DNA from 4 places in the Thermopolyspora flexuosa genome. Region 1 is predicted to be linked to each of the others. Evidence: predicted binding sites of a transcription regulator. Region 1 holds the regulator's gene; each other region holds the start of a gene.
What was found. Region 1 encodes LexA, which represses DNA repair genes until DNA is damaged. Its sites were predicted from a motif close to TCGAACANNTGTTCGA; they were not measured.
Positions count from the first base shown of each region.

Region 2: FHX40_RS11240 (Rv2578c family radical SAM protein) is a predicted target of LexA. The motif match lies at 1,288-1,303, and genes of this name have one in related genera.
Region 3: uvrA (excinuclease ABC subunit UvrA) is a predicted target of LexA. The motif match lies at 761-776, and genes of this name have one in related genera.
Region 4: ruvC (crossover junction endodeoxyribonuclease RuvC) is a predicted target of LexA. The motif match lies at 1,427-1,442, and genes of this name have one in related genera.

Region 1 is NZ_VFPQ01000001.1:1,371,593-1,373,789, forward strand. It holds gene leuS (leucine--tRNA ligase) at 1-782, shown strand, start outside; gene lexA (transcriptional repressor LexA) at 950-1,660, opposite strand.
Region 2 is NZ_VFPQ01000001.1:2,661,196-2,663,392, reverse strand. It holds gene FHX40_RS25060 (hypothetical protein) at 1-79, opposite strand, end outside; gene FHX40_RS11240 (Rv2578c family radical SAM protein) at 212-1,279, opposite strand; gene FHX40_RS11235 (DUF3040 domain-containing protein) at 1,414-1,677, shown strand; gene FHX40_RS11230 (penicillin-binding transpeptidase domain-containing protein) at 1,703-2,197, opposite strand, start outside.
Region 3 is NZ_VFPQ01000001.1:2,341,770-2,343,966, forward strand. It holds gene FHX40_RS09860 (MBL fold metallo-hydrolase) at 16-672, opposite strand; gene uvrA (excinuclease ABC subunit UvrA) at 983-2,197, shown strand, end outside.
Region 4 is NZ_VFPQ01000001.1:2,253,099-2,255,295, reverse strand. It holds gene ruvB (Holliday junction branch migration DNA helicase RuvB) at 1-179, opposite strand, end outside; gene ruvA (Holliday junction branch migration protein RuvA) at 203-826, opposite strand; gene ruvC (crossover junction endodeoxyribonuclease RuvC) at 823-1,410, opposite strand; gene FHX40_RS09485 (YebC/PmpR family DNA-binding transcriptional regulator) at 1,547-2,197, opposite strand, start outside.

The DNA.
Region 1 (2,197 bases):
TGGGCCTGGTCGACTTCACCGAGCCGTTCACCCGGCTGCTCAACCAGGGCCAGGTGATCAACCAGGGCAAGGCGATGTCGAAGTCGCTCGGCAACGGCGTCGACCTCGGTGAGCAGATCGACAAGTACGGCGTCGACGCGGTGCGGCTCACCATGGTCTTCGCCGGCCCGCCGGAGGACGACATCGACTGGGCCGACGTCTCGCCGGGCGCGTCGCAGAAGTACCTCGCCCGCGCGCTGCGGGTGATGACCGAGGCCGGTGCCGCGAGCGAGCCCGGCATCTCGTTCGAGAACGGCGACCTGGAGCTGCGCCGGATCACCCACCGGACGATCGACGAGGTCACCCGGCTCGTCGAGTCCTACCGGTTCAACGTCGCCGTGGCGCGGATGATGGAGCTCACCTCCGCGATCCGCAAGGCGATCGACAGCGGGCCGGGCGCGGCCGACCCGGCGGTGCGCGAGGCCGCCGAGGCGCTGGCGATCATGCTCTCCCTGGTCGCGCCGTACGTCGCCGAGGAGGGCTGGGAGCGGCTGGGCCACGGGCCGACGATCACCCGCGTGCCCTGGCCGGAGGCCGACCCGGCGCTGCTCGTGGTCGAGTCGGTCACCTGCGTCGTGCAGGTCGCGGGCAAGGTGCGCGACCGCCTGGAGGTCTCCCCGGACATCTCCGAGTCCGAGCTGCAGGCCCTGGCGCTCGCCTCCCAGAAGGTGCAGGCCTACCTGTCCGGTGAGCCGCGCAAGGTGATCGTCCGCGCGCCCAAGCTGGTGAACATCGTTCCCTGACGGACCTGACGAACGTACGGCCCGCGAGCGCGTCCGTCGCGGGCCGTACGGCGTTTTTCACGGGGGCGGCGGGGGACCCGCCGCCCGCACGCGTGTGGCCCGGCACGGTCACCTGGCCGTCCGGGCGGCGATGATCCGGCCGGGGCCTGGCCGGCCGGTCGTCGGGCTCAGAGCTTGCGCAGCACGGCCACCACGCGGCCGAGCAGGGTCGCCTCGTCGCCGGGGATCGGGTCGTAGGCGGGGTTCTGCGGCACGAGCCAGACGTGGCCGTCCTTGCGCTTGAACGTCTTGACCGTCGCCTCGCCGTCGATCATGGCCGCGACGATGTCGCCGTTCTCCGCGACGGGCTGCTGGCGCACCACCACCCAGTCGCCGTCCATGATCGCCGCGTCGATCATGGAGTCACCGGTGACCTGGAGCAGGAAGAGCGTGCCCTCGCCGACGAGCTGCTTGGGCAGCGCGAAGACGTCCTCGACCCGCTCCTCGGCGAGGATCGGGCCACCGGCGGCGATGCGGCCGACGAGCGGCACGTAGGCGGCGGCCGGGCGGTTCACGCCCTGCTGCTCCTCGGAACCCGCGTCCGGATCGACCCACAGCGCCGGCTCACCCGGCAGGCGGACCTCCAGCGCCCGCGGGCGGTGCGGGTCCCGGCGCAGGTACCCCTTGCGCTGCAGCGCGGTGAGCTGGTGCGACACGCTGGAGGTGCTGGTGAGCTGGACCGCCTCGCCGATCTCCCGCATCGACGGCGGGTAACCGCGCCGCTGCACCGACTCCCGGATCACCTCGAGAATTCTGCGCTGCCGGGGCGTGAGCCCGAGGGCGTCGCGCCGGCGTACCGCCAAATCGACGGGGGTGCCCGCCTCTTCCTTTTCGCTCATGAATCCTCCTCGCGGCGCGGCCCGTCGAACCCGGTCACGAGCCGGTCTTCCGATCCGTGTTCTTCCTGTCGCACATCGCGACCGTACCTCTATTCAAGATCATCATCAAACAATTGTTCGATAGTGTCTCGAAATCGACGGTCGCGTGGTGTACAACATCGTACGGGAGTTCGATCGATATGGTGTTCGATTCGCGATCTTACTGATCCGTTTTTTCGCGATTCTCGAGGGAGGCGGCGATGCGGATCGACGTGCCGACGTCCGCGGACGGGTCCTCCGGCGGAGCCTCGGGCGGGGGCTCCGAGCCGCCCGGCGATCCGGCCGCTCGCGGCGGCCTCCCGCGCGGCGAGCACCTCGCCCCGGTCATCCCGATCTCCGCCGCCAGGCGACGCAGAGCCGCCCGCGGGGCCTCGCCGACCGGCGGAGCCCGGACCCTCGGCCCGCGCGCCTCCTGGGCCGCGGGCGTGCCCGTCACGGCGGCACGTGAGCACGGGCCGGCCCCGGCCCGTGGCGCGGCACCCCGTGCGGCACGGACCG
Region 2 (2,197 bases), 1.3 Mb from region 1:
GCTTGGCCTCCCGGGACGCCTTGATCGCGGCCTTCTTCGCCTTGCCCGACAGTTTCGCCTTCTTGCGCTGGTCGCCCATGCCTTCCCCCCTGTGCATGGATGGCCGGGGCGCGGTGCGCGCCCCCTGGACAGCGCCGCGATTGATACCCCAGGAAAGCGGTCAATTGCCGCATTTCATCATGAATCAGATGATTCCCGGCATTTCTCTGACTCACAGCAGGGTGAGCTGCTCGGCCGGCGACACCGCGGACGGCAACGGCGCGGCCGCGCGGGAGGCGGCCCGGCCGCCGGTGCGCACCCCGTCGCGCGCCGCCGCGGCGCCGATGCCGTACCGCTCGGCCAGCCGCCGCACCTGGTCGGCGACGCGCTCCTGGTACGCCCTGGGCGCGTAGGCGCCCCGGCCGTACAGCTCCAGGTAACGGGGGACGAGGCGGGGGTGCTCCCGGGAGAGCCAGGCCATGAACCATTCACGCGCCCCCGGCCGCAGGTGCAGCACGATCGGCACGATCCGGACGGCCCCGGCCTCGGCGATCTCCCGGACCGCGGCCTCCAGGGCGCGCGGGCCGTCGGTGAGGTAGGGGAGGATCGGCGCCATCAGCACGCCGCAGCCGATGCCGCGCTCGTTGAGCCTGGCGCAGACCTCCAGGCGGGCGCGCGGCGAGGGCGTGCCGGGCTCGACCGGGCGCCAGGCGCGCTCGTCGGTGAACCCGACCGACACGTCCACCCCGACCCGGGTGACCTCGGCGGCCTCGGCGAGCAGGTCGATGTCGCGCAGGATCAGCGTGCCCTTGGTGAGGATGCCGAACGGCTGGGCCGCGTCGATCAGGGCGCGCAGGATGCCGGGCATGAGCCGGTAGCGGCCCTCGGCCCGCTGGTAGCAGTCGGCGTTCGGGCCGATCGCGACCACCGGGCGCGGGTCGGCGGCGCGCAGCCGCGGCGCGGCGAGCTCCCGGCGGGCGAGCTCGGCCGCGTTCACCTTGACGATGATCTTGGAGTCGAAGTCGCGGCCGGTGCCGAGGTCGAGGTAGGAGTGGGAGTTGCGGGCGAAGCAGTACACGCACGCGTGGGTGCAGCCCCGGTAGGGGTTGATCGTGTACTCGAACGGCACCCGGGAGGTCGCGGGCACCCGGTTGACGATCGACCGGGCGCGGACCTCGTAGAACGTGATCCCCCGGAACCCGGGCGCGTCGAAGGTCCGCGCCACCGCCCCCTCGGGGAACAGCGCGGGCGCCGGCCCCGGCTCGGCGGCGCCGGACGGCCGCAGATTGTCCCAGCGCACGCCTTGATTAGAACACATGTTCGGCGTTGACCGCAACACGAAAACCGGTCGTAAATAGCCGGTCGGGATACGGCTAATGATCTTCCTGCTTGGGGAGAACGTCGCTACACACCTTGCGTTGCGGGAGGTCCGGCATGGCCTGGTCGCAGGAGGAGGAGCGATTGCTCGCACAGATCGAGCGTCACCTGAGTGACGACGATCCACGACTCGCAGCGCGGCTGGAATCTCTCAACGAACGTCTCGAGCGCCGGGAGCTCAACGCGCGCCGCCGCGCCGCCCGCCGTCGCCCGAGCCGCGCCACGATCATCATCCTGGTGAGCTGGCTGCTGATCGCCACGCTGATCACCGCCCTGCTCATCGTGGCCTTCCGGCACGACGCCGCCGCCCTCGCGCTCTGACCGCGCCACGCCGGGCCGGGAGCCGTCACGGGGTGTCGAGGGCGCGCAGGAACCGCGCGGCCACGGGCGCGGCGACCTTCCCGCCACCGCCACCGCCCTCCACCACGACGGCGAACGCGACGTCGCCCCGGAAGCCGATGAACCAGGCGTGGCTGTCGAGCTCGGGGCCGGTGCCGTACTCGGCGGTGCCGGTCTTGCCCGCCGTGCCCTTGGGCAGGCCCGCCTCCTTCGCGGTGCCCTTGGTGACCACGGCGGCCATCATCGTGCGCAGGCGCTCGGCCACGCCGTCCGGCAGCCGCCGCGGGGACGCGATCTGCTCGCGCCCGGGCACCAGGGTGGGCGGCCGCCAGGTGCCGTCCGCGACCGCGGCGGCGACGGAGGCCATCACCAGCGGGCTCGCGGTGATTTTCGCCTGCCCGAACGACTCGGCGGCGAGCTCGGCGTCGCTGGTCGCCTCCGGCATGCTCGCCTTCGCCGCCGGCACGCCGATCTTCAGCGTCTGGTTGAACCCGAACCACTC
Region 3 (2,197 bases), 970 kb from region 1:
AAGGTGCCGCCCGGCCTACCAGCCGCGGGCCTTCCACTCCGGAAGGGACGGGCGCTCGGCGCCGAGCGTGGTGTCCCGGCCGTGACCGGGGTAGACCCAGGTGTCGTCGGGCAGCCGGTCGAACACGCGCTCCACCACGTCGGTGAAGAGCTGCTCGAACCGCTTCGGGTCGCGGTCGGTGTTGCCGACCCCGCCGGGGAACAGCGAGTCGCCGGTGAACAGGTGCTGGTTCACGCCGCCGCCGTCGTACAGCAGGGCGATCGAGCCCGGCGTGTGCCCCCGCAGGTGGATCACCTCCAGGTGGGTCTCGCCGAGCGGGATGCGGTCGCCGTGCTCGACCGTCCGGGAGACCGGCACCGGCAGGTGCGGCGCGTCGAGCGGGTGGGCGACGACCTGGGCGCCGGTGGCCTTGGCCACCTCCTCCAGCGCCATCCAGTGGTCCTGGTGCCGGTGGGTGGTGACGATCGTGCTGATCGGCCGGTCGCCGATGAGCCGGATCAGCCGGTCCGCCTCGGCGGCGGCGTCGATGAGCAGCCCGTCGCCGGTCCGGTTGCAGCGCAGCAGGTAGGCGTTGTTCTCGAAGTCGCCCACCTCGATCTTGGTGATCGTCACGTCGGCGAGCTCCCGCACGTCCGGCGGCCCGCCCTGCGTGACGTTCCCGGTGTAGCTCACTGGCCTGCTCCCTTCTGCTCTCTCAGGCGCTCCGCGGCCGCACCCCGCGGCATCCCCGTCCATCATGCCCCGGAGCCGTCGGGTAAGTTCGCACGCATGTTCGGTCGGTTTCCCGGGATCCGGCCATGATCCCGGAGCGGAGCACATACCCTAGGTGAACGGGACCCGGCGAGGGGCACCGGGTCGGGGCATCGGGCGCCGCAGCGCCGTCCGGAAGCGCCAACCGGAAATGTCGGTCGCCCTGGCTACCATGCGCCGGGTGACGCCCTTGCCGCTACAGACAATCGGACTCGAGCTCGACGGGACGACCGTGGCTGACCGCCTTATCGTGCGTGGCGCACGTGAACACAACCTCAAGGACGTCTCGCTGGACCTGCCGCGGGACGCTCTGATCGTTTTCACCGGCCTCTCCGGCTCGGGCAAGTCGAGCCTGGCCTTCGACACCATCTTCGCCGAGGGCCAGCGGCGGTACGTCGAGTCGCTGTCGGCGTACGCCCGGCAGTTCCTCGGCCAGATGGACAAGCCCGACGTCGACTTCATCGAGGGCCTGTCCCCGGCCGTCTCCATCGACCAGAAGTCCACCAGCCGCAACCCGCGCTCCACGGTCGGCACGATCACCGAGGTCTACGACTACCTGCGCCTGCTGTGGGCCCGCATCGGCAAGCCGCACTGCCCCAAGTGCCGCCGCCCGATCGCCCGGCAGACCCCGCAGCAGATCGTCGACCGCGTGCTCGAGCTCCCGGAGGGCACCCGGTTCCAGGTGCTCGCCCCGGTGGTGCGCGGCCGCAAGGGCGAGTACGCCGAGCTGTTCCGCGAGCTGCAGGCGAAGGGCTACGCGCGGGCCCGCGTCGACGGCGTCATGATCCGCCTCGAGGAGCCGCCGACGCTGAAGAAGTACGAGAAGCACGACATCGAGGTGATCGTCGACCGGCTCTCGGTGAAGGAGTCGGCGCGCCGCCGGCTCACCGACTCGGTGGAGACCGCGCTGCAGCTCTCCGGCGGCACGATCACCCTCGACTTCGTCGACCTGCCCGAGGACGACCCGAACCGCGAGCGCTTCTACTCCGAGCACCTCTACTGCCCGTACGACGACCTGTCGTTCGAGGAGCTGGAGCCGCGATCGTTCTCGTTCAACTCCCCGTACGGCGCCTGCCCGGACTGCACCGGCCTCGGCACCCGGATGGAGGTCGACCCCGAGCTGGTCGTGCCCGACCCCGAGCGCCGCCTCGGCGACGGGGCGATCGCGCCCTGGGCGAGCGGCCACACCAGCGACTACTTCAACCGGCTGATCGAGGCCCTGGGGAACGCGCTCGGCTTCGACCTCGACACGCCGTGGGAGCGGCTCACCAAGGAGCAGCAGAAGGCCCTGCTCTACGGCCACGACGAGCAGGTGCACGTCCGCTACCACACCAAGTACGGCCGGACGCGCGCCTACTACACCGACTTCGAGGGCGTGGTGCCCTGGGTGCAGCGGCGGCACGCCGACGCCGAGAGCGACGCCAGCCGCGAGCGGTTCGAGGGGTTC
Region 4 (2,197 bases), 880 kb from region 1:
ATCAGGATGTGGTCCGGCGGGCGGCCGCGGGCGAGCGCGCTCTGCAGCACGAGCGAGAGCTGCTCGCGCACCCGCGCCTGGCCGATGAACTCGTCCAGCCGCTTGGGGCGCAGCGCCGCCTCGATCGCCCGCTCGTCCCCGGCGGCGTCGGGCGACACCAGCTCGCGATCATCGTTCATGCACGATCACCAGTCCCCTCGGCCTACCGGACGCTGAGCACCCGCAGGGCGGCCTTGAGCAGGGCGGCCACGTCGGGGGTACGGCCGGCCGCGATCTCGGCGTCGGCCTGCGGGGCGACCGCGGCGACCGCCTCGTCGGCGTCCCGGGCCGAGTAGCCGAGGCCGACCAGGCCGGAGTGCACCTGCTCGCGCCACGGCGGCCGCGCCCGGCCGTCGGAGCCGAGGGCCGCGTTCACCGCCTCCTCGGGCGTGCCGAGCTTGTTCTTCAGCTCCACGATGATGCGCTGGGCGCCCTTCGGGCCGATGCCCGGCACCTGGGTGAGCGCCTTGACGTCGGCGCTCGCCACCGCGACCCGCAGCGCGTTCGGGGTGTGCACCGCGAGCATCGCCAGCGCCAGGCGGGGGCCGACGCCGCTCGCGGTCTGCAGCAGGTCGAAGACGGCGCGCTCGTCCTCGTCGGCGAAGCCGTACAGGGTGAGCGAGTCCTCGCGCACCACGAGCGAGGTGGCGAGCCGGGCCCGCTCCCCCACGCGCAGCGTGCCGAGGGTGGCGGGGGTGCAGTGCACGAGCATGCCCACGCCGCCGACCTCGATCACGGCGGCGCCCGGCCGGATCGCGGCGACCGTGCCCTCGACGGAGGCGATCACTCCACGGCCCTCCTCGGTGACGGCGCCCGCCCGGTGCCCGCCCCGGCCCCCGGACCGGCGGACCGCAGGCCCTCGCGGGCCCTGGCGACGGCGGCGGCGAGGCGCTCGCTCGCCCCGCCCCGCCACACGTGGCAGATGGCGAGCGCGAGCGCGTCCGCGGCGTCGGCGGGCTTGGGCGGCGCGTCGAGGCGCAGCAGCCGGGTGACCATGGCGCCGATCTGCCGCTTGTCGGCGTTGCCGTACCCGGTGATCGCGGCCTTCACCTCGCTCGGCGTGTGCAGCGCGACGGGGAGCCCGCGCCGCGCCGCGCAGGCGATGATCACGCCGGAGGCCTGCGCCACCCCCATCACGGTGCGGATGTTGACCTGGGCGAACAGGCGCTCCACCGCGACCACGTCGGGCCGGATCTCCTCCAGCCACTCCTCGACGCCCGCCTCGAGCGCGACGAGCCGCGCGCCGATGTCGTCCCCGGCCGGGGTGCGCACCACCCCCGCCCGCACCAGGGTGAGCGGGCTGCCGGGCCGCCCCTCGACGGCACCGAGCCCGCATCGGGTCAATCCCGGGTCGATGCCCAGCACCCGCACAAGCCCTCCCAACCCTCCGAACATCAGTTCGCCACCCCGACCTTACAACGGGATGGGGCGGGAGATCGGCAGGCCCGCTGGTTTTTCGCGGCGGCTCCGGGGTCGCGGGCCGCCACCCGGCCGGGTGACCGCCGGGTCAGGCGTTGACCTTCTCCATGACCTCGTCGCTGACGTCGTAGTTGGCGTACACGTTCTGCACGTCGTCGCTGTCCTCGAGGGCCTCGATGAGGCGGAACACCTTGCGGGCGTTCTCCTCGTCGAGCGGCACGGTCACCGAGGGCAGGAAGGAGACGTCGGCCGACTCGTACTCGATGCCCGCGTCCTGCAGCGCCTTGCGCACCGGCACCAGGTCGCTCGCCTCGCTGATCACCTCGAAGGACTCGCCGAGGTCGTTGACCTCCTCGGCGCCGGCGTCGAGCACCGCGGCGAGCACGTCGTCCTCGGTGAGGCCGCCGGCCTTGGGGACGATCACCACGCCCTTGCGGTTGAACATGTACGCCACCGAGCCGGGGTCCGCCATCGAGCCGCCGTTGCGGGTCATCGCGGTGCGCACCTCGGAGGCGGCCCGGTTGCGGTTGTCGGTGAGGCACTCGATGAGCAGGGCGACGCCGCCGGGGCCGTAGCCCTCATAGGTGATCGTCTGGTAGTCGGCGCCGCCGGCCTCCAGGCCGCCACCCCGCTTGCGGGCCCGCTCGATGCTGTCGAGCGGCACGCTGTTCTTGCGCGCCTTCAGGATCGCGTCGTACAGCGTGGGGTTGCCGTCGGGGTCCGGACCACCGGTCCGCGC